DNA from 4 places in the Streptomonospora arabica genome. Region 1 is predicted to be linked to each of the others. Evidence: riboswitches for the same ligand, from Rfam matches in the RefSeq annotation. Region 1 holds a riboswitch; each other region holds the start of a gene.
The links. Region 1 has a riboswitch for cobalamin ahead of ABD284_RS17950 (ABC transporter substrate-binding protein). Riboswitches for the same ligand answer to the same signal wherever they lie in the genome.

Region 1 (6,973 bases):
TTCGCCGGAAGGCGGCGCGGTCCGGCGGCCGCGCCGCGGGCGGACGGTGGGTCCGCCCGCGGCGGTCGGTGTCGACGACCTGGACGGTGCGGAAGGGCGGCCACAAGCCTGCGCGTATCGGGCCGTGCATCCGCGGGCGGACGGTGGGGGCGCGGGGCGCGCCGGGTGGGAGCGTGGGGCGGAGGTGGCGGCGCGCCGGTCGGCCGCGTGCGTACGGTCGTGTTCCCGGCGCGTTCTTCTGCTTCCAGCCTCCGCCGCGCGCCGCTGAGCCGACCGTGCCCGCGGGCCTGTGGGGGCGGACCTTCGGCCCGGACGGCGGCGACCTCCGCCGTCCGCCCGGGGCCCCGTCGGGCCCGTTTCGAGGCGGAGGCGCCCCTCGCTCCAGCGGCGGCGACGCGGTCTCAGTGCTTCTCGGCGCGCAGGACGGCCACCGGTACGGCGCTGTGGGAGAGCACCGACTGGCTCACCGATCCCAGGAGCATCCCCGTGAAGCCTCCGCGCCCTCGGCTGCCCACCACCAGGAGGTCGGCGTTCTCGGACGCGTCCACCAGCACACGGGCGGGGTGGCCGGCCTCGACCAGTTCTTCCACCGCGACCTGCGGATAGTGCTCGCGCCGGCCCGCCAGGGACTCCGACTGCAGGCGGCGGGCCTCCTCCCTGGCCGCCGCCTCCTCGGCGGAGTCGAAGGCGTAGCGAGCCGGGACCTCCAGCGAACCGAGGCGTCCACTGGAGAACCGCGCGTGGGCGGTCACGGCGCGCAGCGCGGCGCCGCGCCCGGCGGCGGTGGCGAAGGCCCACGCCGCCGCCGAGTGCGCTGCGGGCGAACCGTCCAGGCCCACGACGATGCGCCCCGCGGCCGGTTTGGGCTCGCGGTCGGGCACCACGACGACGGGGCAGCGGGCCGTGGCCGCCATCTCCATCCCGGTCGAGCCCAGCAGCGCCGCACCCAGCCGGCTCCGCCCGCGGGACCCGATGACGGCGAGCTCGGCCTCGGCCGCCTCCAGCAGCAGGATCGGTGCGGCGTCGCCGACGTCGAACTCCGCCTCCACCCGCAGGCCCGGCACGCGTTCGACGGCCCGGTCGCGGGCGTGATCGACGAGGCGGCGGGCGAACTCCTCGATCGAGTAGTCCGGTATACCCGCGGGCACCGTGTGGTAGAGCGGCCAGTCGAAGGCGTAGACGATGCGCAGCCGCCGGTCGCGCCGAAGCGCCTCGTCCGCGGCCCAGTCCAGGGCGCGCAGGCTGCCCTCCGTCTCGTCGACCGCTGCCAGAACCGGCGCGCCTGATCTGTTCTCCATCACTGTCTCCCGCCGTCGCCCGGGGCTTTCATGACCGACGGTAGGCAGGCGGCGCGGCCGCGGGCAGCGGCGAAGGGCGGTGGCGCGCGGGCCCTGCGCCCGCGGAGGAGGGGACCTTCGGCCCGGCGGAGGCGGGGCTCAGTCGGCGTCGCGGCGGTGGGGCTTCTGCGACTTGAGCTGGGCGGCGTAGGCGGCGGCCTGGGTGCGGCGCTGCATCTCCAGCTTCGCCAGCACGCTGGAGACGTAGTTCTTGACGGTCTTCTCGGCCAGGAAGATGCGCTCGCCGATCTGGCGGTTGGTCAGCCCTTCGCCGATCAGCTCGAAGATCCGCCGCTCCTGGTCGGACAGCTCGGCCAGGGGGTCGGTGCGCTGGGCGTCCTCGCGGATGCGGCGCATCATGCGGGCCGTGCTGCGCGGGTCGAGCAGGGACTCGCCCGCGGCGACCGTGCGGATGGCGCCCACCAGGTCGGAGCCGTGGATCTGCTTGAGCACGTAGCCGGAGGCTCCGGCCATGACGGCGTCGTAGAGCGCGTCGTCGTCGGCGTAGGAGGTGAGCATGAGGCAGGCCAGGTCGGGCAGGTCCGAGCGCACCTGGCGGCAGACCTCGACACCGCTGCCGTCGGGCAGGCGGACGTCGAGCAGGGCCACGTCGGGCCGGACCGCGGGAATGCGCGCGGTCGCTTCGGCGGCGCCGGCGGCCTCGCCCACCACCTCGATGTCGGGCTCGTCGCCGAGCAGGGCGCCGACTCCGCGGCGCACCACGTCGTGGTCGTCGACGAGGAACACGCGGATGGGGGCGTGGGCCTCGGCCATGGCAGGTCACCTCACTCTGCTGCGGCGGCGCTGCGCTTCGACCGCGCACCTCCGCCGTCTCCCGGACTGGCGTACCCGCTCGCGACGCCGCTCCCACCCGCCGGGCGCGCCTGCGAGGGGCGGGACGCGCCGCCGCACGCCCGCGAACAGCGAAACCGCAGGTGCGTGCGCATGCGCGGACGACGGCGGTCGCAGAAGAGGGGACGGAGGTCCCGGCCCGACCGGGACCTGCGCCCGAACGCACGGCGTCCGCCCCGCCCCTCCGGCAAGAAAGCGCGACCGCCGACCGCGCCGGTGCAGGAACCGCGGCCGCCCCCTTGGGGGACGTGGCCGCGCCCGCGGCTCCGCGAACCGTCCGGCACCCGGGCGGCCGACCGCTCCCCGGGCCCGAGGGCCGAGAGCGCGGCGTGCTAGCGTCGGCGGCGCCGTGGTGAACGGGAATCCGGTGTGAAACCGGTGCGGCCCTCGCCACTGTGATCGGGAGTGCTGTGTCGTTCGTCCGAACGGGCCACTGGGGCGCGATCCCTGGGAAGGCCGGACACAGCGCGCGTTCACCCGTCAGCCAGGAGACCGGCCACGGCACCGCACGACCCGATTCCACGAGGACCTGGAAAAGGCGGTCTCATGGCCCCCGTATCTTCATGTTCACCCCGTGCCGCGTGCGCGATGGCCTGCGTCGTCCTGCTCGCCGGCTGCGGCGCCCCCGCCCCCGAGCAGTCGGTCGGCGAGGACGCCGTCACCCGTACCAACTGCGGCATCGACGTCGCCGTGGAGGCGCCGCCCGAGCGTGTCTACGCCGCATACCAGCCCGGCATCGAGGTCGCCCACGCCCTCGGGCTCAGCGACCGGCTGGTGGGCACCGCGTTCCTGGACGCCGAGGTGCTGCCCGAGTACGCCGACGAGCAGGCCGCGGCCGACTACGTGCCGACGCTCCCGAGCAGGGAGGGACTGCTGGAGACCGAGCCCGACTTCGTCATCTCCGGATTCAACGGGTTCTTCGCCGAGAACAGCCCGGACCGCTCGGTCGGCACCCGCGCGAGCCTGCGCGAGCTCGGGGTGCAGAGCTGGATCCTCAGCCCGCTGTGCCCCAGCGAGGACGGGTTGACCGACCGGGCGATCGACCCGGAGTCGGTCCGGGTGGACAGCGTCTACCGGGACCTGCGCGACCTCGGCGCGCTGTTCGGCGCCGAGGACGAGGCCGAACGGGTGATCGCCGACATGCAGGAGCGGATCGCCGCCGTGGAGGCGAAGGTGGAGGGGGCCGAGCGCCCGTCCGTGGCGATCGTCTCCCCCGGCGAGGACGGCGGCTACCGGGTGGCGAGCGGAGTGGACTTCGGTACCCGGATCATCGAGCACGCGGGCGGCGTCAACGCCTTCGCCGACCTGACCGGGAAGCGCAACGTCGACGTCGGTGTGGAGGAGCTCGTCGAACGCGATCCCGACGTCATCCTCACCGACGCCTGCTGCGACGCCGGGATGACTACGCAGGATGCCCGGGACGAGGTCCGGGCGATCATGTCGGACCCGGCGCTGGAAGGGGTGGCGGCCGTCGCCGAGGGCGAGGTCCACCCGTTCCTGTTCGCCGACCGGGCGGCCGGGGTACGGGCGGCGCACAGCATCGAGCTGGTGGCCTCCCGCATCCATCCGGACCTGGTCGAGCAGTAACCCGTGACCGGTGCGACCGCGCCGCCCGGGACCGGATGCGCCACAGCGCCCCGGGCGCCGGGCGAGCCGCGCCGGGGCCTGCTGTCCGGCCGCGCCGGCCGGGCGGCGGGCCTGGCGTCGGCCGGTCTGGTGCTGGCGGCCGCGTGTGCTCTGTCGCTGGTCACGGGCAACTACGCCCTCTCCTTCACCGACGCGGTCTCGGCCCTGGTCGCGCCCGCCGGCAGCGAGGCCGACCGGATCGTGTGGCAGGTGCGCGTGCCCCGCACCGCGACCGGGGTGCTCGCCGGGGTCGGCCTGGGCATCGCGGGTGCCGTGATGCAGGGGCTGACCCGCAACCCGCTGGCGGGGCCGGGCATCCTCGGCGTCAACGCCGGTGCGGCGTTCGCCGTCGTGGTCGCCATGTCCGTTTTCCAGGTGGGCGCCCTCACCGGCTACCTGTGGTTCTCCTTCGCCGGGGCCGCGCTGGCCGCGGTCTTCGTCTACGCACTCGGTTCGCTCGGCGCCGGCGGCGCGGCGCCGGTGAAGCTCGCGCTGGCCGGTGCGGCGCTCAGCGCCATGGTGGGATCCGCGACCACGGCCATCACCCTTCTCGACCCCTCCGCACTCGACGGCTTCCGGTTCTGGACCGTGGGTTCGCTCACGCGCGCCGACACCGGGCAGCTGCTCGTGGCCGCCCCGGCCGTCCTGGTGGGCCTCTGCCTGGCGGCGGCGGTTCGCCGCGAGCTCAACACGGTCGCCCTCGGTGAGGACATGGCCCGCGGCCTCGGCACGCGGCTCGCGTCGACCCGTGCGCTCGGGGCCGTCGCGGTCGTGCTCCTGGCCGGAGCCGCCACGGCGATCGCCGGGCCGATCACGTTCGTCGGCCTCGTCGTGCCCCATATCGCGCGGGCGCTGACCGGACCGGACTACCGGTGGATCATGCCCTGGTGCCTGCTGCTGGCGCCGGCCGTGCTGGTGCTCGCCGACGTACTCGGCCGGGTGCTGATCCGCCCGGAGCAGCTCCAGGTGGGCATCGTCACGGGGCTGATCGGCGCGCCCTTCTTCATCCACCTGGTCCGCAGGCGGAAGGTGGCGCAGTTGTGACCCCCCAAGACCGCGAGGCACTGGTGCTGCGCAGCCCGCGCGCCCGCGTCGTGTTCGTGCTCGGGCGCCGGTCCACCGTCCTGGCGGCGGCCGTCTGGCTGCTGGCCGGCGTCGCCGCCGTGCTGTCCCTGACCCTGGGCCAGTACGACATCGGGGTCGGCGGGGTCCTGCGGGTACTGGCCGGGGGCGGCTCGCTCATCGAGTACGACGTCGTCGTGCGCAACCGGCTGCCGCGCGCCCTCACCGGCCTGGGGGCGGGGGCCGCCTTCGCCCTGTCGGGGGCGGTTCTGCAGCGGATCTCAGCCAATCCCCTGGTCAGTCCGGACGTGATCGGCGTGAACTCCGGCGCCGCCTTCGGCGCCCTGACGGTACTGACCGTGTACGGCGGCACGGGGCTGCACACCGCCGCCGGCGCGCTCGCGGGGGCGGCGGCCACCGCCGGGGCGATCTTCGCGCTGTCGGCCGGGCGCGGTCTGAGCGGCTACCGGCTCGTGCTGGTCGGCATCGGTGTCGCGGCCATGCTGACCTCGGCCGTCTCCTTCCTGCTCACCCGGGCGGACTACCACCGCGTGCTGGCCGCCTCCGCCTGGCTGACCGGAAGCCTCGCGAACCGCAGCGGCCTGCACGTCGCGATCGTCGCCGCGACCCTCGCGGTCGCCGCCCCGGTCCTGGTCGTGCTGGCGCGCCGGATCCGGCTGCTGGAGCTGGGGGACGATCTGGCCGGGATGCTGTCCGGGCGCACCGCGAGCCCCAGGCTCGCCCCGGCGGCCGTGGCCGTGGCGCTCGCCGCGATGGCGACGGCGGCGGCCGGCCCCATCGGCTTCGTCGCCCTGGTGGCGCCCCAGATCGTCCGCAGGCTGCTCCCCGGCCGCGGGGCCCTCCTCGCGCCCGCAGCGGCGGTCGGCGCCCTGCTCGTCGTCGCCGCCGACCTCGCCGCCCGGCTGCCGTTCACCCCGGTGGAGCTGCCCGTCGGCGTGATGACGGGCGTTCTGGGAGCACCGGTGCTGCTGTACCTCCTCGCCCGCGCCAACCGGATCGGACACACAGGATGACGCGTTCGCCCACCCCGCCGGCCTCTTCGCCCTCTCCGACCACGCTGGCCGCCGCCGACCTCTGCCTCGGCTACCGGTCGGCGGGGACCGTCGTCGACCGGGTCTCGGTAACCCTGCCGCCGGGAAAGGTCACGGCGGTCGTCGGCCCGAACGGCTGCGGAAAGTCGACCCTGCTGCGCGGACTCGCCCGCCTGCTCGCACCGCAGAGCGGCACCGTGCTGCTGGACGGCGCCGACGTCTCCCGGCTCCCCGCCAGGAGCCTGGCCAGGCGGCTGGGCCTGCTCCCGCAGCAGCCGGTCGCTCCCGACGGCATCACGGCCGCCGACCTCGTCGCGCGGGGGCGCCACCCGCACCAGCGGTGGTTCCGCCAGTTCAGCGACGCCGACGCCGAGGCGGTCTCCGCGGCGATGGCCGTGACCGGCGTGACCGAGCTCGCCGAGCGCCCGCTCGACGAGCTCTCCGGAGGCCAGCGGCAGCGGGTGTGGATCGCGCTGGCGCTCGCGCAGGACCCCGACGTGATGCTCCTCGACGAACCGACGACCTACCTGGACCTCGCGCACCAGGTCGACGTGCTGGAGCTGCTCACCGACGTGAACCGGCGGGACGGCCGCACGATCGTGCTCGTGCTGCACGACCTCGACCTCGCCGGCCGCTACGCCGACCATCTCGTCGTCATGAAGGACGGCGGCGTCGTCGCGCAGGGACCGCCGCGGGAGGTCGTCACCGCCGAGACCGTGGAGGCGGTGTTCTCGCTGCCGTGCATGGTGATCAGCGATCCGCTCACCTCGACGCCGATCGTGCTTCCCCGGCCCCGCCGGTAGCGCGGCGCGCGCGGCGGCCGCCGCCAGGGTCAGGCCCCCTCAGCGAAGCCGTCCCCCGCTCATCCCGGCGGGACGACGCCTCAGCGCTCCAGGACGGGGGTGTCGACGTCGATGTCGGTCCCGCTCTCGAAGTGCAGGGTCAGAGCCACGGTGTCGCCGGCGGAGAGGTCCTCGGGCAGCTCCATCAGCATCAGGTGGTAGCTCCCGGACTCCAGCACCAGCTCGCCGCCGGCCGGCACCG
Region 2 (6,973 bases), on a different contig from region 1:
GCGGTGGGCGGCGTCGAGGACGCGCTCCAGGACCTCGTCGGGGACGGGGTCGAGGCGGAAGCCCATGCGCACGTCGCGGCGCTCGCGGATGGCGCGGTAGACCGCGTCGCGCTCGGTCTCGCCGTAGGCGTGGGCGTCGGGTTCGCCTCTGCTGCGGGCGGGCGCGTGCCCGGGGGCGGGCGCCTGCTCCTGCGCCTGCTGTCGCTGCTGTCGCGCGCCGGCCGCGGGGGCCTCGGCGCGCTCGCCGTCCGGGTCGTCGGGGTGCTCCGGGTAGGAGGCTGCGGCGTGTGCGTTCACAGGTGAGTCAACTTCGTTCGGGGTCGGTGGTCCGTCTTCGGCGGCACCCTCGCTGGGCGCCGCGCGCTCGGGCGCCTCGGGTGTTTCAGGCCGGGGCGCCGCGCGCTCGGGCTGCGCCGGCGGAGCGCCGCGGGCGGCGGGTCCTGGCGCGGGGGTCCGGGAGGGCGGCGGGTACTGCGGTGCCATCGGGGCCGGGGGCCGCCGGCCGGCGGTGCGTTCCCGCTCGCGGGCGGGCTCTGGTTCGGGGGAGTGCGCGGGCGGCGCGGCGGGCGGAGCGTCGCCCCCCGGTCTGCGCTGCGGCTCCGGGGAAGGCGGCTGCCCGCTGGCGGGCTCGCGGGGTTCGCTGCGCTGGGCGTGGCGTGCCTGCGGTGCGGCGGCCGCGCCCTCGCGCTCGCGGTCCTCCTCATGCGCGGTGCCGGCGTCCCGCTGGGAGCCGCGATCCCGCCCGGGGGCCCGCTCGGGGGCCGCGTCCTGGACGCGGTTCTGCTCCTCCTCGGCGTCGCGGTCCTGGCCGGCGCCGCGGAAGGGGATCACGTTCGGGCGCTCATAAGGCGTGCGCGCGCCGCCGGATCCACCGCCGCGCCGCCGGTCGACCGGGGCGTGGAAGGGGTTGGGGCGCTGCTGCCCGGTGCGCGCGCCGGACTCCGGCTCCCGCGAGGGCGCGGTCCCGGAGCCGCGCCCGGTCTCGGGCAGGTCGTCGAGCAGCCCCTTCCACCCCCGCTCGGACTCGGGGTTGTCCTCGGCGCCGCGGCGCCGGTCCTCACCGGTCATGTCGTCCCCCCAGGACGGGCCGGCGGCACGGGACGCCGGCGGTCGTCAGCACTGGACACACGCATCGCAATCCTCACAACGCCGCGCGGGCACCCGCCGCCTCGCAGCGATCTCATCGCAACTCTGCCAGAGTCCGTGTCAGCCGGAGCGACGTATCCCGGTCGCGCACCGCCACCCGCAGCCAGTCGGGTCCCAGCCCGGGGAAGGTGTCGCCGCGGCGTACGGCGATGCCCGACTCCCGCAGCCGGTGCCGCAGCGACCGCCCGTCGGCCGCCCTGACCAGCAGGAAGGAGGCGGCTGCGGCGGGAGTGACGTGGAGCCCGGTGGCTTCCAGGTCCGCGGCCAGCTCCGCGCGCCTGCCCGTCAGCCACCGCGCCCATTCCTCGGCCTCGGCCAGGGCGCGGGGCTCGCAGCAGGCGGCGGCCGCCGCGAGCGCGGGGGTGGAGACCGACCACAGCGGCTGGGCTCCGGCCAGCAGATCGACGGTGGAGGGCTCGGCGAGCACGTAGCCGGCGCGCAGCCCGGCCAGGCCCCAGGTCTTGGTGAGGCTGCGCACCACCACGAGCCCCGGAACCCCGGTGCGCCCGGCCAGCGACTCCGCCTCACCGGGGACGCAGTCGGCGAAGGCCTCGTCCACCACGAGGACGCGGCCCGGCCGGGCCAGGCGCTCCAGCGCGGCGGCCGGGTGCAGCACCGACGTGGGGTTGGTGGGGTTGCCCACCATGACCAGGTCGGCCTCCTCGGGAACGAGCTCCGGGTCCAGCTCGAAGCGCGGCGCCGGCAGCACGACCCGCTCGACGGGGTGGCCGGCCGCGCGCAGGGCCGCTTCGGGCTCGGTGAACTGGGGATGGACCACGACCGCCCGGCACGGCCGCAGGACGCGGGCGAGCAGCACGAAGGCCTCGGCCGCTCCGGCGGTCAGCAGCACCTCGGCCGGGTCGCGGCCGTGGCGGCGGGCCACCGCCGCACGGGCCGGCGCGGGATCGGGGTAGGCGGCGACGCCGGACAGCGACGCCGCGATCCGCTCGGCCAGCCAGTCCGGCGGGGCGCCCGCGCGCACGTTGACCGCGAAGTCGAGGAGGCCGGGGCCCGTCTCGGCGTCGCCGTGGTGGCGCAGGCCGGGGCCGCCCTCGGCGGCGGCGCGGTCGGGCGCCTCAGTGCCCATGGCCGTGCCCGTGGCCGTGGCCGTGCGCGGGATCGTCGGGGTGGTGGTGGGGGGTCTGCGCGGCGCCGACCTTCTCCTCGAAGCCGGGCAGCGCGATGCGGTAGACGCAGGTGTCGCAGTTCATCCGGATGTCGCCCGCGCGGGCCTCGTCGTAGCGCTCGGCGATGACGTCGGCCAGCCCGTCGCAGTCGCCGACGACCTGCGCGCAGCGGACGTCGAGGTCGGGGTGCTCGCCGGCGAACTCCATGGTCTGGTCGGCCACCCGGTCGGGCAGCACGCCGGAGAACAGGAAGTAGGGCAGCACCACGATGCGCCGGGCGCCGAGCCGGCGGATGCGCTCCAGGCCTTCGGGGACGCTGGGCCAGGCCAGCGAGATGAACGCGGGCTCGACGAAGTCCACGCCCCGCGCGGCCGCGTGGCCCTCCTGCAGCAGGCGCGCGACCTTGCACACCTCGGCGTTGGCGTCGGGGTCGGTCGAGCCTCGGCCCACGAGCAGCACGGCGGTGGTCCGGGCTCCGGCGCCCTCGTCGCCCGCGTCCTCGCCTTCGTCGGACGGCGCGGTGTCGAGGACCTCCTCCAGGCGCTCGGCGAGCAGCCGAAGCACCGTGGGGTGGGGGCCGAGCGGGCGCCCGTAGGCGTAGTCGAACCCGGAGTGGCGCTCCTTCTCGCGAGCGAGCGCGCCGGGGATGTCGCCCTTGGCGTGGCCGGCGGCCACCAGCATCATCGGCAGGGCGACCACCCGCTGGTGGCCCTTGCCGTAGAGGTCGCCGACGGCCTCGGTGAGCGGGGGCGGCGAGAGTTCGATGAAGCCCCCGGCGACCTCGCGGTCGGTGAAGCGGCGGCCCAGGCGCTCGACGAACGCCTCGAAGTCCGCCACGCCCTTGTCGTCGCGGGTTCCGTGTCCGACCAGCAGCAAAGGGGGTTGCATCCGATTCCTAACCGGTGAGTGGGGTGTTTCGGACACGCCTTCAGGCAGCGCTGTCCGACTTGTCGGGTTGGGGGAGAGCCGCGTTGCGACGGCGGTGTGCTCGGATGCGCAGGGGCCCGGACCCGCGGGGTCCGCCGCTGCGCGGCGCGGTCGGCCCGGCGCCGTGCGGCGCCGCTGCCGCCGCCTGTTCGCGGTGGCCGGCTCCTCCTCTCTGACTCCTCGTTCAGCGGGCCGTGCCGGCGCGCGCCTCGCGGCGCGCCGCCGACGGTGCCCGGCTCACTCGGGTACGGGTACGGGACCGTACAGCAGAGCGTTCAGCGCCGCAGCGGCGACCGCCGATCCGCCCTTCTCCGAGACGTTGCTCACCTGCGGCAGTCCGCTCGCGCGCAGTTCGGCCTTGGACTCCGCGGCGCCCACGAAACCCACGGGCAGGCCGATGACCAGCGCGGGCTCGACCTGGCGGGCGACGATCTCGGTCAGCGCGGTGGGGGCGCAGCCCACCACCCAGACGGCGCCGGGGCCGACGTCGGAGTAGGCGGTGCGCACGGCCGCCGCCGAGCGGGTGATCCCGGCTGTGCGCGCCAGGCGCTCGGCGCGCGGGTCGGAGATGCGGCACACGCAGTCGCGGGCGGTGATGCCCGCGGCGACCATCGCGACGTCGGTCACCACCGGTGCGCCCTCGTCCAGCAGCCGGGCGGCCTTCTCGACCGCGGCGTCGTCGATCACCAGGTCGGCGGCGTAGTCCAGGTCGGCGCTGGAGTGGATGACCCGCTCGGCCACGGCGCGGCTGAGCGGCGGCATGGGCCCCAGGTCGACCCGGGAGCGCAGGATGGCGAAGGACTCGGTCTCGATCGGGTGCACCCGCCGCTCCACGGTCGTCTCCTCCCCCTTGCTCCTGCTCTACCGGCGCGGTCACTCATCCAGGACGGCGATCGCGTCGGCCGGGCAGATCTCCACGCACTCCAGGCAGCCCGTGCACCGGTCGCCCAGTACGGCCAGGCGCCCGCCCTGCGGTCGGAGCGCGTGCTCCGGACAGGTCAGCAGGCAGGCTCCGCAGGCCGTGCACGACGATGTCACAGCCACCGGAGCGGTGGGCTCGGCGGGGTCGGGCAAGGCGCTCCTTCCGTGCGGCGCCGGCGCTGAGACCAGTGCCACCGCGGCGTCCCGGTGGCCCCTCAGGCGCGGCGCAGGCCCAGCGTACACGGGGTTTCGGGCAGGACCGCGGCAGCGCCCACGGGATGTCCTCCTATTGCGGATCCGCCGCTCGGGCCGTACGTTCGATGGGCCGTGGTGTTCGGGAAGTCCGGTTTGAAACCGGCGCGGCCCTCGCCACTGTGAGCGGGAAGTCCAATGCCCCGACCGCCGTTCGCGGCACGTCGGCGCAGGCCACTGGGAGCACCAGCGACGCTGCTTCTGGGAAGGCCGGCGGAGGGCGGCGACCCGTCAGCCAGGAGACCGGCCACGGCGCGACGACCGTCCACGAGGTGCTGGAAGTTGGGTCCCCCGAGATGCATATCGCTGAAGGCTATTTGCCCTGGCAGCACGCCGCTGCCTGGACCGCCGCCGCGGCCCCGTTCGTCGCGCACGGTGTCCGGTCGCTCACGCAGGCCGTCCGTGCCGACCCCGATGCCAAGCTGCTCGTCGGCGCCGCCGGTGCGTTCTGCTTCGTGCTGTCGGCGCTGAAGATCCCGTCGGTCAGCGGAAGCTGCTCCCACCCCACCGGTGCCGGCCTGGGCGCGGTGCTGTTCCGCCCGCCCGTCATGGCCGCGCTGGGCACGATAACCCTGCTGTTCCAGGCGCTGCTGCTGGCGCACGGCGGGCTGACCACCCTCGGAGCCAACGTCTTCTCCATGGCGGTGGTGGGGCCGTGGGCGGCCTACGGCGCCTACCGGCTCGTCCGCGCGGTCACCGCCTCCGCCGGCGAGCAGACCTCGCTGGGCGCGGCCGTGTTCTGCGCCGCCGCGCTGGGCAGCCTGGCCACCTACACCATGACCAGCGTCCAGCTGGCCCTGGCCTTCCCCGACCCCGCATCCGGGTTCCCCGGCTCGTTCGCGACGTTCGCCGGTATCTTCTCGGTGACCCAGGTCCCGCTGGCCGTGATCGAGGGCCTGGTCACCGTGGTGCTCGTGCGGCTGCTGTGCCGAGTCAGCCCCGACCAGCTGCGCCGGCTGGGAGTACTGACGCGGCCCGCCGCCCCGGCGCCCTCCGCCGACGCGACCGAAGCGACCGAGAAGAAGGCGGGCTGAGAGATGCCGAGGACCGCGACCACCTGGCTGCTGATCGCCGCCGCCGCGCTGATCGCCGTGCTGCCCCTGCTCATCGGGGCCGGCAGCCACTTGGAGGAGCCCTTCGCCGGAGCGGACGCGCAGGCCAAAAGCGCCGTGACCGACATCGACCGCGGCTACGAGCCGTGGTTCACCTCGATCTACGAGCCTCCCTCCTCCGAGATCGAGTCGGGCATCTTCGCCCTGCAGGCCGCGATCGGCGCCGGGATCATCGGCTACTACTTCGGCGTCGTCCGCACGCGCAGCAGGCTCGCGGGAGGCCGGGCGGCGCCGCCGGACGCCCCGCGCACCGAGACCGCCGAGCGGTCCGCGGACGCGGCTGCCGACACCGCCGAGGCGGACTCCGGCTCCGCGGAGCGGTAGCCGCGCGTGCTGGCGATCGACGCCGCCGCCTACACCAGTCCGTGGCGGCGGGTGCATCCCGCCGCCAAGGGCCTGCTGTTCGGCGGCCTGCTGGTGTGCGCGCTGGCGCTGCCCACGTGGCCCGCCGCGCCGCTGGTGGCCGCGGTCGCCCTGGCCGCGGCCTTCGGGCCGGCGCGGGTGTCGCCGCGCGCCTTCGCCCGCGCGGCCTGGGGGCCGCTGCTGTTCATCCTGACCGGGTCACTGGCGCTGCTGGTGACGGTCGGCGGAGCGCAGGGCGCCGTCGCGCTCGACCCCGAGGGCCCGGCCCGGGCCGCCGAGATCACCGGGCGCGCCGCCGCCGCGGTGTGCTGCCAACTGCTGTTCGCCTTCACGACCCCGCTGGCCGACCTGCTGCCGCGGCTGACGCGCATCGGGCTGCCCTCAGCGCTGGTGGAGGTGGTGGCGCTGATCTACCGCATGCTGTTCGTGACGCTGGACAGCGCCCGGCGCGTGCAGACCGCCCAGGCGGGCCGACTGGGCTACGTCGACCGGCGCGCCTGGGTGCGCTCGGTCGGGTCGCTGGGCGCCGCACTGTTCGTACGCACCTTCCACCGCGCGCAGCGCATGCAGCGCGGCCTGGAGTGCCGCGGCTACACCGGAGAGCTGACGGTGCTGGTCGACGAACTGCCCCTGCGGCCCGCCGCGCTGATCGCCGCCGCGCTGCCGCCGCTGCTGGTCGCCGCGGCGACCGCCGCCTACGTCTTCATTGGAGCAGGCCCGTGACCACCGCTTCCGGCGGCGACGCCACCGCCGCCCCGCCCGCCGCTCTCGCCGGTCTGGGGCTCTCCTTCGGCTACCCCGACTCCGCTCCGGTGTTCGCCGGACTCGACGTGCACATCGCCCCCGGCGAGGTCGTGGGCGTGCTCGGGCCCAACGGGGGCGGCAAGACGACGCTCCTGCGGCTGCTGTCGGGCAGCCTCACGCCCGACGAAGGCGAGATCCGCCTGGGCGGCGAGCCCGTGCGCCGCGGCCGCCGCGCGCTCGCCGAGCTGCGGCGCAGCGTCCAGCTGGTCTTCCAGGACCCCGACGACCAGCTGTTCTCCGCCAGCGTCACCCAGGACGTGTCCTTCGGCCCGCTCAATCTGGGCCTGGACACGGCCGCCGCGCGCGAGCGGGTGACTTGGG
Region 3 (6,973 bases), on a different contig from region 1:
GGTCGACGAGGTCGAGAAGGACCTCGACGAACTGGAGGACCGGCGCGCCGACGTGCAGAAGATGATCGCCGACTACCCCGTCCAGGAGATGCAGGGGCCCTACAACATCACCCCGCGCACCGAGCAGATGCGCAGGCTGGTCATCGAGAAGTTCGGCGAGAGCCCCGGCACCGGCGGAGTGGGCTGCTACCGGCCCGACGGCGGCTGGGTCGTGGGCGAGCACCCCAAGGGCCGCGCCTGCGACTTCATGGTCGACGCCAACGGGCAGATGCCCTCACCCGAGCAGGTGGAGCGCGGCCAGCGGATCGCCGACTGGGCGCAGAAGAACGCCGATCGGCTGGGGATCATGTACGTCATCTACCGCCAGGAGATCTGGGACATCCGCCGCGGCGGCGAGGGCTGGCGCCCCATGGAGGACCGCGGCAGCATCACCGAGAACCACTACGACCACGTGCACATCTCGATGTTCTAAGGCCGTTCCGACGCTCGGGCCGCCGCTTCCCGAGCGGCGGCCCGGTCCCCGTCGACGGGTCCCGGCGCTCAGGTGCCGCCTGTGACCAGCGGGCCGTAGAGGACCGACACGCAGCCGCCGAGCAGGGCCAGGACCGAGACGATCGCCAGGACGAAGACGGTCCAGGCGAAGGGCCCGTAGCCGCTTCGGCGCCGCTGCTTGGAGGGCGGCGCGGGGCCGCCGGAGTCCGACGATGGCAATGGGGGCCTTCCCGCCCCTGCGGCCGCGCGGACCGGGGGCTGTCCCGGACGGATGAGAGGAAGCGGTTTCCACCGTAGTCCGCCGCCAGGTCCCGTACTCCCTCCGCCGTTGCGATCGGGCAACGATCCGCCGCCGCGGCACGGTCCCCGCGGGCGCGTCCGGTTCCGGCCCCGGTTGCTGCACCGCCTACCGGGTACCGCAAACCTCGCTGCCCAGGACACGAAAGAGTACGGTCCTGGCACGAAACGGTGACGATATCCGCAGGTTCGGCCCTCCCCCGTCACTCTCGCGTGCACACTCGGACGCTAGGATGCGAACCCCGGCCCCGGTCCGCGAACCTCCACCCGCGGGCACGGTCGGCCGCGACGCGGCCGGGGGCCGTGAACGACCCGTGCCTTCGGCGCGGTCACACCTGCGCCCGGAACCGGTCCGGGAGCACGCGCGTCCCCCCGCGGCCCGCCCACGGCGACCGAGGGCGGCCGCAGGGGTGGTGGAACCAGAAGCACGCCGACGCGCGTCTCAGACAGCGTTTCGAATTCAGCTGGCGCGAGGGGAGTCATGAGCGACAACGGGCCCTACACACAGCCTCCGCAGTATCCGGAAGGCGAGGGCGGCTCGGGCGGGCAGCAGCCGCCCTACGGCGGCTACGGCCAGCCCGGACCCGACCAGGGTGCGCCTCCTCCCCCTCCCGGGCAGCCCTACGGCAGCGGGCCTTACCAGGCGCCGCAGCAGCCGTACCCCCAGCAGCCCCAGGGCGGTCCCTACGGCGACCCCTACAACGATCCCTCGGGCGGCCAGCCCGGTTACGGCCCTCCCGGCGGCTACGCCCCCCAGGGCCCTCCCGGCGGGCCGCAGTTCCAGCAGCCGGCCGAGCAGCAGATGTTCGCCGGCGGCCAGCCGCCCTACGGCCCCGGCGGGCCGGGTGGGCCGGGCGGGCCGATGGACCCCGGCGGCGGCTACCCGCCGCCCAAGAAGAGCAAGGCCGGCCTGTTCATCGTCATCGGCGGCGGCGCGGTGATCGTCGTACTGGTGATCGCCGTGCTGGTGGTGCTGCTGCGCACCCCCGGCGAGCAGCCCCCCGTCACCGACCCCACCCACACGCCGGACGAGACCACCCAGCCCCCGGACGAGGACCCGAGCGGCGACACCGGGGACGACACCCAGCAGGCCGGCGGTCCGCCCTACGCGCTGCCCGAGGACCCCTGCTCCGCGATCCCGGCGGACATGCTCGCCGAGCACGGCATCCAGGACGGCAGCAAGAACCTCACCGACTCCTCCTCGTCGTGCAACTGGTACGTCGACGGCGAGGGCGAGACCTACGGCGGGCTCTCGCTCACCTACCAGACCCCCTACGGCGGCTCCGACTCGATCGAGGGCGCCAAGGAGGAGTTCCAGTCCAACCTGGACTACGCCACCGACGAGAGCAACAGCTACAGCGAGCTGGAGGTCCACAACGAGGAGGAGGCGGACCTGGGTGACGAGGCCGTGCTGGTGTTCTCCACCGAGGTCGTGCTGAGCACTCAGGACTCGGTCTCCACCATGCTGATCCGCCAGGGCAACATGAACGTCGAGGTGCGCTACTCCCTCTCCCCCGGCCTCTCCGCCGACGAGGACACTCCGGCGCCGCTGGAGTTCTCCGACGTCGAGAGCCTGATGCACGACCTCGGCGAGGAGTCGCTCAGCCCCATCGGAGGCTGACGGCCGCCGCGCACTGCGCGCGAGCCGAGCAAGGGGGTGCGGCCCGCGGGCCGCACCCCCTTCGTGTGTCCGTGTTCGTGTGCCCGCGGGTTCGTGTGCCCGCGGGTTCGTGTGCCCGCGGGTTCGTGTGCCCGCGTGCCCGGTTCCTGCGGCCGCCGAGTGCGCGGTCGCGGGCCGGGGGCGGCGCCCCGGCCCGCCTACGGCCGCCCTACCTCAGCGGCCCGTCAAGCACGCCCCAGCTCGGCGCGGACCCGCCGCGCCGCCTCGACCATGTTGCGCAGCGCCGGCTCGACCTCCGCGTACCCGCGGGTCTTCAGTCCGCAGTCGGGGTTGACCCACAGCTGCTCCGGCGAGAGCGCGCTCAGCGCGCTGCGCAGCGACTCCTCGATCTCCGGAACCGAGGGCACCCGCGGGGAGTGGATGTCGTAGACACCCGGGCCGATCGCCCGGCGGTACCCCTTCGCGGCGAGGTCGCCGACGAGCTCCATGTGCGAGCGGGCGGCCTCCACACTGGTGACGTCGGCGTCCAGCGCCTCGATCGCCCCGACGATCCTGCCGAACTCCGAGTAGCACATGTGCGTGTGGATCCGGGTGCTCGCGGCCACGCCCGAGGTCGCCAGCCGGAAGGAGTCGACGGCCCAGGCCAGGTAGCCGGCACGCGCCTCCTCACGCAGCGGCAGCAGCTCGCGCAGCGCGGCCTCGTCGACCTGGATGTGGCGGATGCCCTCCTTCTCCAGGTCGGCGATCTCGTCGCGCAGGGCCAGCGCCACCTGCCGGGCGGTGTCGCCCAGCGGCTGGTCGTCGCGCACGAACGACCACGCCAGCATGGTCACCGGGCCGGTGAGCATGCCCTTGACCGGCCGGGCGGTGCGGGACTGGGCGTAGGTGATCCAGTCGACGGTCATCGGCTCGGGGCGCGACACGTCGCCGTAGAGGACCGGCGGGCGCACACACCGCGACCCGTAGGACTGGACCCAGCCGTTGGCGGTGGTGGCATAGCCGTCGAGCTGCTCGGCGAAGTACTGCACCATGTCGTTGCGCTCGGGCTCGCCGTGCACGAGCACGTCCAGGCCGATGTCCTCCTGGAGCTTGATGACGCGGTCGATCTCCGCACGCATCAGGCGCTCGTACTCCGCTCCGCCGATGCGCCCGGCCCGGTGGTCGGCGCGGGCCCTGCGGACCTCGGGCGTCTGCGGGAAGGAGCCGATGGTGGTCGTCGCCAGCACGGGCTCCTTGCCGGCGACCGTGCGCTGCTCGTCACCCACCCGGCTGGTCTCGCCGCCCAGCGCCTGCAACCGGGCGCGCACGCGGGAGTTGGTGAAGGACGCGGGCGGGGCGCCGCGGGCGGCCTTCAGCTCCGCCGTGACGGCCTCGTCCCCCTCGGAGAGCGCGCGGCCGAGCAGCACCACCTCGTCGACCTTCTGCTTGGCGAACGCGAGCCGCTCGCGCACCGCCGGGTCCATGCCGGGCTCGGCGTCCAGGTCGATCGGCACGTGCAGCAGGGAGCACGAGGTGCTCACCTCCACCCGGCCGGCGAGCCCCAGGACCGAGCCCAGTGTGGACAGCTTGGCGGGCAGGTCGGCGCGCCAGACGTTGCGCCCGTCGACGACACCCGCGACCAGTGTCTTGTCACCCAGGCCGGAGACCCGCGCCAGCTCGCCGACCCCTTCGGGGCCGCTGACGAAGTCCAGGCCGATCCGCTCGACACCGGTGCCCTTGAGCACCTCCAGCGCCTGCGCGCCGATCGCGCCGAAGTAGGTGGAGACCAGCAGGTCGGGCCGCCGGGCCTGGTCGCCCAGGCGGCCGTAGGCGTACTCCAGGCACGCAAGCTCGGCGCGGCCCTCGTCGCTCGCCAGGATCGGCTCGTCGATCTGCACCGACTCGGCGCCCACGGCCGACAACCGGGCGAGCAGCTCGGAGTAGCACCCCAGCAGGTCGTCGAGCAGGTCCAGGGGCCGCCAGCCCTCAGGGGCGTCCGCGGCGGGCTTGGCCAGCATGAGCAGCGTCAGCGGCCCCACGAGCACCGGCCGGGTCGGCACGCCCAGCCCCTTGGCCTGGGTGTACTCCGACAGCGGCTTGCCGCCCGCCAGGCGCGGCCGCGTCGCGGGCGACAGCTCGGGGACCAGGTAGTGGTAGTTCGTGTCGAACCACTTGGTCATCTCCATGGGCGGGAGGTCGCCGGTCCCGCGCGCCATGGCGAAGTAGGCGGCGAGCTCGGACTCGCGGTCCTCGGCGGCCTCGAACGCCGCCCGGAAGCGCTCGGGCACCAGCCCGAACAGGACCGCGGCGTCGAGGACGTGGTCGTAGTAGGAGAACGTGTTGGAGGGGATCGCGCCGATCCCGGCGTCGCGCAGCGACTCCCAGACTCCTCGGCGCAGGCGTGCGGCGACGGCGTCCAGGTCGGCTGCGCTGGAGCGGCCGTCCCAGTAGGACTCGCAGGCGCGCTTGAGCTCCCGGTCGCCGCCGATGCGCGGGTATCCGTGGACGGTCGTGGGCATCATGCGGCACCGCCCGCGGACGTGTGGCCTTCTCGCATGGCTTGTTCTCTCCCTCGTCGATCAGCCGGACGATCCGCGGCCGCGGGAGAGGGTGTGCGAGCGCACGCGCGTCACCGCCCTGGCCCTCCCTCGAGGCGCACGGACCACCGCGGGCGCGTTCGCCCGCGGGCGGTGGCAGGTATTCGGACTCGTGGGCACGGCACGGCCCGTTCGGGCCGCTCCTCCTACCGGCCGCCGCTTCCCAGGCGCGTACGCCCAGTGCCGATGACGGCTTTCGTTCCCACTTACCGCTGCGGGGCAGTCCCGGATTCGCACCGGGTTCCCTCTTGCGACACGCACGGCGCAACATGCGTGTACCGACCGCGGCTGCAACTATAGTCCAGGCAGTCACGGCCGCCCGTGGACGCCTCCCCACACAGCGTTCCCGGGCCCGCACAGCGACCGGACGAGGCCTGGTGGCCGCCGCCCCGAACCGCTCCGACGGAACGCGAGACCGATCCGCTGCGGCGGGCTTTGCCAACCTTGTGCGGTTGTTGGCTGCAACATGACGTCTTCTGTCGCCTAATTCGCCCCTGCGGAGATTACCCTCGACCGATGGACCGTGTCCGAATCGATATGTCATTCGCGGAACCCGCGCGGATTCCCAGGGCGACACATTCACCGGCACCCGACTCCAGAACCGTGAAGGACGCGCACCAGTTGAAGCACCAGCCAGTCGGCTCGCATCCGGGGTCACGGCCAGGCGCCGTCACGCCCCGTTCCCGATCAGCAACCGTGCGTACGGCACCCGGCGCGGCGGCTCTGGCGCTGCTTCTGGCGCTGACCGCCTGCACGGGCGGCGATGCGGACCCGGCGGCGTCGGACGCCTCGGCGTCGGCCTCGCCTCGGGCCACGCCCGCCACGGGCGCACCGGACGAGCTGACCGCCGTCGACACGGAGCACATCCCCGGCCTGGAGGAGCAGACCTCCACCAAGACCCTCGACGGCGGTGTGGAGACGCACGTGTCCTACCCGCGCGTGCCCAAGGCCGGCCCGTTCACCGAGCGGCTCGGCGAGATCACCGCGCAGGAGGCGCGGGACTTCGCGAGCGCCGAGCGGGGCGCGAAGTCCTACACCGTCGACTGGCAGGTGAGCGCCGCGGGCGGCAACGTCCTGGCGGTCCGCCTCACCCAGCACGAGAAGGACGGCGACGGCGAGCGCACCGGCTACTCCACCTACTGGTACAACACCGAGTCCGGCCGCACCGCCTACTCCACCGAGCTGCTGGACGGCCAGGGCAGCCTGGAGGAGCTCGACGGGCTGGTCAAGAAGCGGCTGAAGGACCGCGACGGGGTCGACGTTTCGAAGCTGCACCCCATCGCAGAGATGTACGACTCCGTGGGGTTCAACCCCGACGGCGGCCTCGTGGTGGAGTTCGACGAGGGCCAGATCGCCCCGGCGAAGAAGGGCCGGGTCCGCGCCGTCGTGCCCCGCAAGAAGGCGGCGCCGCTGCTGTCCTCGTTCGGCGAGCGGGCCCGCGAGGCGGCCGTGGTGGTCACGCCCGAGTTCGAGATCGAGAACGCCGCGAGCGCCCCCAAGGACAGCCCGCCCGAGGGCAGCGTCCCGGGGACGTTCGCCACGGACCCCGACGAGGTCGACTGCGACGATCCCGACTCCAAGTGCATCGCTCTGACCTTCGACGACGGTCCGGGAGGGCGCACGCCGGAGCTGCTGGACGCACTGGCGAAGTACGACGCAAAGGCGACGTTCTTCGTCACCGGCGTGCCCGTGCGCGAGTTCCCCGACACGGTCCGCCGCGAGTACGCCGAGGGACACGAGCTGGCCAACCACACGGTCCACCACCCGGACCTCACGTCGCTGGGCAAGGGCGAGATCGACGACGAGCTGGCGACGGTCAACGGGCTCGTCCGGCGCCAGACCGGCTACAGCATGGACCTGATGCGCCCGCCCTACGGCGCCACCGACGAAGGGGTCGCCGACGTCACCGCGGAGCTCGGCCAGGCGCAGATCCTGTGGAGCATCGACACCAACGACTGGCGCGACCACGATGCGGATCTGGTCAGCG
Region 4 (6,973 bases), on a different contig from region 1:
CGGCCTCGGGGTAGGTGCCGGTGTAGGGCGCGAAGGCGCCGATGCTGCCGTTGAAGTCGTTGTACTCCGACACGCGCAGGATCAGGCCGTTCTCCGGGTGGTAGGCGTACTCGGTGAACTCGTCCTCGGGGTCGTACTCGGTGGACTCCCAGGCGCTGCTCGCGAAGTCGTCCTCGTAGATCAGGGTGCCCTCGGGCGGACCGCCGCCGAGCAGCAGCACGGAGCCGAGCACGCCTCCGGCGACCAGGAGCAGCACTCCCGCGACGGCGCCGATGAGCAGTCCGGTACGGCCTCTGCCGGGCGCGGGGCCGCTCGCCGGGGCTGCGCCGCCCGCACCGGGCACGCCCGGCCCGCCGATGCCGGCCGAGGGCTGTCCGAAGGGCGGCGACCCGGCGTCATAGGGCTGCTGCGGACCGGAACCCCCTCCGTAGGGCTGCTGGGGTCCGGACGGGGTCCCGTAGGGCCCCGATGCCGAAGGACCGGCGCCGGGCGCGGGCCCGTACGGCGCCTGCGGTCTGGATCCCGGTCCGTACGGGGGCTGCGGGCCGGACGGGTGGCCGTAGGGCTTCTGCGGCGGGCCGGGCGGGGGGAAGCCGCTGCCCCCGGGCGCGTGTCCCGGGGCGCCCTGGCCGAAGGGTGCCTGGGGCCGCGGCGCGGGCCGCTCCGGTGCCGGCGGGACGGCGTGGGTGGAGGGCTGCGTGGTCGGCGGCCGGGCGGGGGACTCGGGGGCGAGTGCACGGGTCGACTGCTCGGTCGGGACCGCGTCGGGTCCGGCATCGGGTGCGGCGCCTCCGGCCGCACCGGCGGCCCCTGCTGCGGCGCCCGCGGCCGCCGTCCCGGCGGCCCCGACGACGGACGGCGGGGTCCAGGACTCCACGACGGTGCTGTCGACGATCGCCTCGCCCGGGTCGTCCTCGCCCACGAGCATGCTCAGCAGCCGCTGGGCGGTGGGGCGGTTGCCCGGCTCCTTGTCCAGCGCGCTGCGGACCAGGTCGCTCAGCCGCGGGTCGAGCCCCTCCAGGTCGGCCTCGCCGGAGCTGATCAGGTGCAGCACGGCCGGCACCGTCTGGGCGTCGAAGGGCGCCTTGCCGATACCGGCGTAGGCCACCAGGCAGCCCCAGGAGAAGATGTCGGAGGCGGGCGTGATCGGGCCGCCCGCGATCAGCTCGGGAGCCAGGTAGGAGGGCGTTCCCATCAGCTGGCTGGAGCGGGTGACCGCGCTCTCGTCGTCCATCGCGCGGGCGATGCCGAAGTCGATGACCTTGGGTCCCACCGCCGAGAGCAGCACGTTGCCGGGCTTGAGGTCGCGGTGGATGACGCCGGCGCGGTGGATGGCGGTCAGCGCCGCCGCGACGCCCAGGGCCAGGCTCTCCAGCGTGCCGCCGCTCATCGGGCCCTCGGCGCTGATGGCCTGGGCGAGGTTCGGTCCGGGCACGTACTCGGAGACGATGAACAGCGGGTCGCCGTCCAGGCGGGCGTCGAGTACCCCGGCGGTGGAGAAGCGCGCGACCTTGCGGGCGGACTCGACCTCGCGCGCGAAGCGGCGGCGGAAGTCCGGGTCGTCGGTGAGGTCGGGGTGGATCAGCTTGACGGCCACCAGCCGTTCGGCGGTGTCGCGGGCGAGGTAGACGGTCCCCATGCCGCCGCGCCCCAGCCTGCCCTCGATCCGGTAGTCGCCGAGCTGGTGGGGGTCGCCGGTGCGGAGGGGTTTGGCGCGCTCGTGCCCGATGTCCGTCACAGTGCTGCGTTCCTTAGGCCGGCAGGCGATTCGGGGTCTCAGCGTACAGACGCCCCGGACAGGGCGAGTCGGGGCGGGTTCGCACGAGTTCGCCGACTGGGGGCGGGGTGTTCCTGATATTAGACAGGATGCGGCGCGTCGCGGTTCCGCGAATTCACAGGATCGGCTAGTGTTAGTACACACGTTCGAATAAGCGCCTGTCCTTCCCCGCAGGCCCAGGCCGCCCGATCGAGGGCGCCGCAGCTTGAGGGGAGTGTCGCCAGTGGGCCACGTCTACGGTGTGCCGGTCGCGGTCACCGAGCACGAGGGGCGGCCGGTGCGCTTCGTATGGGAGCACCGGGTCTACAACGTCCGCCACATCGTCGACCACTGGGTCACCCTGCGCGCCGACTGGTCACCCGAGGTGCAGGAGCACCTGCCCCAGCGCGCCCACTGGCGGGTCGAAGCCGGATCCTCCGGCGCGCTGGGCGTCTACGAGCTCCAGCACGACTCCGCCACGGACCGATGGCTGCTGGCGCGCGTCTGGGACTGACCCCGCCACCTGGCCGCATCCGGCCGCATCCGGTCGCGGGCGCCGCGACCTGGCCGCGACCTACAGCAGCGGTCGGCGGCGGCCGTGGCCGGTGGCGCGCTCGAAGGAGCGGCCGATCTCCAGTACCCGCCGGTCGGCCCGATGCGGTCCGGCGATCTGCAGGCCCACCGGCAGCCCGCCCGGCGTGAACCCGCCGGGCACGGCCAGCGCCGGGCAGCCGGTGATGGTGATGTGGTAGCAGGAGCGCATCCAGTCGAGGTAGGTCTGCTGCTCGGCGCCGTCGATGTCGGCCGGGTACTCCAGGTCCGCGTCGAAGGGCGCCACCTGGCTCACCGGCAGCAGCAGCGCGTCGTAGCGCTCGAAGAATTCGCGCACACGGTGGTAGATGCGGGTGCGCTCCAGCTCGGCGCGCGCCACGTCGGCGCCGGAGAGCTTGCGGCCTTCGTCGATGTTCCAGGCCAGACTGGGCTTGATCCGCGGGCGCTCGCGGTCCAGCAGCGGTCCCAGCGTCGCCTCGAACTGCCAGGCCCGCAGCGTGCGGAAGACGTCGTCGGCGCCGGAGAGGTCGGGGGCGTCCTCGGCGATCTCGCAGCCCAGCTCGGAGAAGACCTCCAGCGCGGGCGCCAGGGCCTCCGTCACCGCCCGCTCGCACGGGGCCGACCCGCCGAGGTCCGGCGACCACGCCAGGCGCAGGCCGCGCACGTCGGCTTCCAGCGGCGGGGCCAGCGCCGATCCCGGCTCGCCGAGGGCGACGGGGCTGCGCGGGTCGGGGCCGGCGATCACCGACAGCAGCAGCGCCGCGTCGTCGACCTCCCGCGCCATGGGGCCCTGCACCGACAGCTGCGACCAGCCCAGCGGTGCGGGGTGCTGCGGCACCCGCCCCGGCGACGGCCGCAGCCCCACCACGTTGTTGAACGACGCGGGGTTGCGCAGCGACCCGCCCATGTCGGAGCCGTCGGCCATCACGTGCATGCCCGCCGCCAGCGCCGCGGCCGCGCCGCCGCTGCTGCCGCCCGCCGAGCGCGCGGTGTCGTAGGGGTTGCGGGTCAGCCCGAACACGGGGTTGAAGGTGTGCGATCCGGCGGCGAACTCGGGGGTGTTGGTCTTGCCGATGGTGATCGCCCCGGCAGCGCGCATCCGCGCCACCACCAGTTCGTCGCGGTCGGGCACGTGGCCGGCGAAGACCGGCGAGCCGAACGTGGTGCGCACGCCCGCGGTCTCGTGGGTGTCCTTGTGCGCCACCGGCAGCCCGTGCAGCGGCGGGGGTTCGCCGCCCGAGGCCAGCAGTTCGTCGGCGGCGTGCGCCTCGTCCATGGCGCGCTCGCCGCACAGCGTCACCACGGCGTTGACGGCCGGGTTCACCGCCTCGACGCGCTGCAGGTGCGCGGCCACCACCTCGCGGGCGGAGACCTCGCGTGCGCGCAGCATCCGCGCGAGCTCGCGGGCCGGTCGGCGGGTGATCTCGGCGGTCTCGTCGTCGCGCATCGCGGTAGGGTCCTCCGGTCGTCTGATGCTGCCCCGCAGGCCGCGGGCCGGGCGGGCGCTGGTGTCCGGGTGCGGCCATCCCATCCCGATCGGGGCGCCGCCGCAAGGGTGATCGTCGCCGGAGCGCCGCCCCGGCGGCGGGCGGATCTCGCCGAGGCCGCTGCGCTGCGCGGCGGTGGACGCGGTGGAGGCCGGACGGGCGCGGTATGAGACTCTTGTTGGCGGTGCCGGCGCCGGGCGTACCCGGCCGGGAGCATCCCGGCCGCGCCGCGGCGCGCAGGAACCCGGTGTGAATCCGGGACGGTCCCGCCACTGTGACCAGGGAGCGGCCCCGCAACGAGCGCCACTGCCGGAACCCCTCCGGTGGGAAGGCGGCGGGCGAGCGGTGATCTGGAAGCCAGGAGACTGCGCGGCACCGGGCAAGACCCCTATGGGCGTGGACTCCCGAGGAAGGACTGACCTGCGTGAGCGCTCCTGCTCGCTACCCCTTCAGCGCGGTCGTCGGCATGGACGACCTGAAGCTCGCGCTGCTGATCAACGCCGTGTCCCCGGACGTCGGCGGCGTACTGGTCCGCGGTGAGAAAGGGACCGCCAAGTCGACCGTGGTGCGCGCCCTGGCGGCGCTGCTGCCCGACCTCGACGTCGTGCAGGGCTGCCGGTTCGGCTGCGACCCCGCCGCCCCCGACCCCGAGTGCCCCGACGGCCCGCACGCCGACTCCGCGGTGCCCGGCGAGCGCCCCGCGCGGCTCGTCGAACTGCCGGTGGGCGCCAGCGAGGACCGGCTGGTGGGCTCGCTGGACATCGAGCGGGCGCTGACGGAGGGCGTCAAGGCCTTCGAGCCCGGCCTGCTCGCCGAGGCGCACCGCGGCGTCCTCTACGTCGACGAGGTCAACCTGCTGCACGACCACCTCGTCGACCTGCTGCTGGACGCGGCGGCCATGGGCACCTCGCACGTTGAGCGCGAAGGCGTCTCGGTGCGCCACGCCGCGCATTTCCTGCTCGTGGGCACGATGAACCCCGAAGAGGGCGAGCTGCGGCCGCAGCTTTTGGACCGCTTCGGCCTGACCGTGGAGGTCGCCGCCACCCGCGACCCGCAGCTGCGCGCGGACGTGGTGCGCCGCAGGCTCGCGTTCGAGGCCGACCCCGAGGGCTTCGCCGCCGGCTACGCCCGGGACGAGGCCGAGCTCGCGGGCCGCATTCTGGCCGCCCGCAAGCGCCTGCCGGGCGTGGTGCTCACCGACGCCGCACTCCGGCAGGTCACGGCGGTCTGCGCGGCCTTCGACGTCGACGGCCTGCGCGCCGACATCGTCACCGCCCGCGCCGCCATGGCGCTGGCCGCCTGGCGCGACCACGGCGAGGTGGCACCCGAGGACGTGCGCGACGCCGCCCGCCTGGCGCTGCCGCACCGGCGCAGGCGCGACCCCTTCGACGCGCCCGACCTGGACGAGGACCGGCTGCAGGAGGCGCTGGACCAGGCGGGTGATGCGGACCCAAAAGACCCGGGTGAGCCGGACGGCGCCGGCGACGACACGGGCGGCGGTGGCGGCGGCGCCGAGGCGCAGGGCCCGGACCCCGGATCCTCGGCGGAGGAGCCCTCCGCGCAGCCGGGCGAGGGCGACGGCGACGGGCAGGGCCCGCAGGACTCCGGTCCCGACTCCGGCGAGGCGCCCGGCGGCGATGCCGGGGGCGCCCCCTCGGGTCCCCGGCCGGCGGGCTCCGGCGACGCCGACGGCGACCCCGGTGGCGAGCAGTCGCCGCCGCGGCCCCAGGATCCGGACCGGGGACCGCAGGCGGAGGCCGGCGAGACCTACCGGCCGCGCCTGTTCAGCCTCGACGGCGTAGGCGAGGGCGCGCCCGGCCGCCGCTCCCGGGCCGAAACGCCCTTCGGCCGCACCTCGGGCGCGCGCGTGCCCCGTTCGGCGGTGCGCGGTCTGCACCTGACCGCGACCCTGCGCGCGGCGGCGCCCTATCAGCGAGCCCGCGGCCGTAGGGGGCCGGGGCTCATCGTGCGCCCCGGCGACCTGCGCGAGTCCGTGCGCGAAGGCCGCGAGGGCAACCTCGTGCTGTTCTGCGTGGACGCCAGCGGCTCCATGGCCGCCCGGCAGCGGATGCGCGCCGTCAAGGGCGCTGTGCTGAGCCTGCTGCTGGACGCCTACCAGCGTCGCGACAAGGTCGGTCTGGTCACCTTCCGCGGCACCGGCGCCCAGGTGGAGCTGCCGCCGACCTCGTCGGTGGAGGCGGGCGCGCGCAGGCTGCGCGAGCTGCGCACCGGGGGGCGCACCCCCCTCGCGGCGGGGCTGGCGCGCGCGGCGGAGGTGCTGCGTGTGGAGCGGCTGCGCGACGCCGCCCGCCGGGCGCTGCTCGTGGTGGTGACCGACGGGCGCGCCACCCGCGGCGGGCTCGACGAGGCGCTGCGCGCCGGCGCGCGGATCGGCGCCCGGGGCGTGCACGGCATCGTCGTCGACTGCGAGTCGGGGCCGGTGCGCCTGGGCCTGGCCCAGCGGCTGGCCGCCGAGATGGGCGGCGAGTCGGTGCACCTGGAGGAGTTGGGCGCCGACGCGCTGAGCGGCCTGGTGCGCTCCAACCGGCGCGCCGCCTGAGTACCCGTCGGGCGAAGCGCGTCCGACGCGCCGCCCCGGACACCGGTCGTCCGCAGCCGCGCTCCGGCGGCGCCCGGACCCGCGGCCTCCGGCGTCCGAGAAACGCGAGAAGTCCGAGAACCGAGGGGAAGAGACCACGATGCCGCAGGGCAGACCCGCTTACGTGCCCGACGACGGACTGACCACGCGCCAGCGCCGCAACCGACCGCTGCTGATCGTGCACACCGGTCCCGGCAAGGGGAAGTCGACCGCCGCTTTCGGGCTGGCCACCCGCGGCTGGTCGCAGGGCTGGGACATCGGCGTCTTCCAGTTCGTCAAGTCGGCCAAGTGGCGCATCGGGGAGGAGCGCGCGCTGCGCGTCCTCGGCGAGTCCGGCGAGGGCGGCCGGGTCGACTGGAACAAGATGGGCGAGGGCTGGTCGTGGATCCAGCGGCAGGGCACCGAGGAGGACCACGCCGCCGACGCCGCGGAGGGCTGGGCCCAGATCAAGCGCGACCTTGCCGCCGAGACCTACCGCCTCTACGTGCTCGACGAGTTCACCTACCCCATGAAGTGGGGCTGGGTCGACGTCGAGGACGTGGTCGAGACGCTGGCGCAGCGCAGCGGCCACCAGCACGT

Region 2: linked by a shared signal. The riboswitch ahead of ABD284_RS19565 (energy-coupling factor ABC transporter permease) and the one ahead of ABD284_RS17950 (ABC transporter substrate-binding protein) in region 1 are both predicted to bind cobalamin.
Region 3: linked by a shared signal. The riboswitch ahead of metE (5-methyltetrahydropteroyltriglutamate--homocysteine S-methyltransferase) and the one ahead of ABD284_RS17950 (ABC transporter substrate-binding protein) in region 1 are both predicted to bind cobalamin.
Region 4: linked by a shared signal. The riboswitch ahead of ABD284_RS19500 (putative cobaltochelatase) and the one ahead of ABD284_RS17950 (ABC transporter substrate-binding protein) in region 1 are both predicted to bind cobalamin.

What each region holds. Positions count from the first base shown of each region.
Region 1 is NZ_BAAAQI010000011.1:150,442-157,414, reverse strand. Features, by position in the region: gene ABD284_RS17960 (universal stress protein) at 402-1,298, opposite strand; gene ABD284_RS17955 (response regulator) at 1,437-2,111, opposite strand; cobalamin riboswitch at 2,523-2,704, shown strand; gene ABD284_RS17950 (ABC transporter substrate-binding protein) at 2,778-3,776, shown strand; gene ABD284_RS17945 (FecCD family ABC transporter permease) at 3,780-4,859, shown strand; gene ABD284_RS17940 (FecCD family ABC transporter permease) at 4,856-5,911, shown strand; gene ABD284_RS17935 (ABC transporter ATP-binding protein) at 5,908-6,732, shown strand; gene ABD284_RS17930 (copper chaperone PCu(A)C) at 6,813-6,973, opposite strand, start outside.
Region 2 is NZ_BAAAQI010000014.1:71,798-78,770, reverse strand. Features, by position in the region: gene cobT (nicotinate-nucleotide--dimethylbenzimidazole phosphoribosyltransferase) at 1-1,068, opposite strand, end outside; gene cobC (Rv2231c family histidinol phosphate aminotransferase CobC) at 1,181-2,233, opposite strand; gene ABD284_RS19580 (sirohydrochlorin chelatase) at 2,223-3,161, opposite strand; gene ABD284_RS19575 (precorrin-8X methylmutase) at 3,438-4,034, opposite strand; gene ABD284_RS19570 (4Fe-4S binding protein) at 4,074-4,274, opposite strand; cobalamin riboswitch at 4,433-4,639, shown strand; gene ABD284_RS19565 (energy-coupling factor ABC transporter permease) at 4,670-5,407, shown strand; gene ABD284_RS19560 (energy-coupling factor ABC transporter substrate-binding protein) at 5,411-5,809, shown strand; gene cbiQ (cobalt ECF transporter T component CbiQ) at 5,816-6,571, shown strand; gene ABD284_RS19550 (energy-coupling factor ABC transporter ATP-binding protein) at 6,568-6,973, shown strand, end outside.
Region 3 is NZ_BAAAQI010000013.1:85,851-92,823, forward strand. Features, by position in the region: gene ABD284_RS19055 (coiled-coil domain-containing protein) at 1-472, shown strand, start outside; gene ABD284_RS19060 (hypothetical protein) at 541-711, opposite strand; gene ABD284_RS19065 (DUF3558 domain-containing protein) at 1,271-2,410, shown strand; gene metE (5-methyltetrahydropteroyltriglutamate--homocysteine S-methyltransferase) at 2,635-4,908, opposite strand; cobalamin riboswitch at 5,065-5,285, opposite strand; gene ABD284_RS19075 (polysaccharide deacetylase family protein) at 5,683-6,973, shown strand, end outside.
Region 4 is NZ_BAAAQI010000014.1:54,500-61,472, forward strand. Features, by position in the region: gene ABD284_RS19485 (serine/threonine-protein kinase) at 1-1,738, opposite strand, end outside; gene ABD284_RS19490 (DUF6504 family protein) at 2,001-2,270, shown strand; gene ABD284_RS19495 (amidase) at 2,331-3,755, opposite strand; cobalamin riboswitch at 4,033-4,163, shown strand; gene ABD284_RS19500 (putative cobaltochelatase) at 4,220-6,355, shown strand; gene cobO (cob(I)yrinic acid a,c-diamide adenosyltransferase) at 6,495-6,973, shown strand, end outside.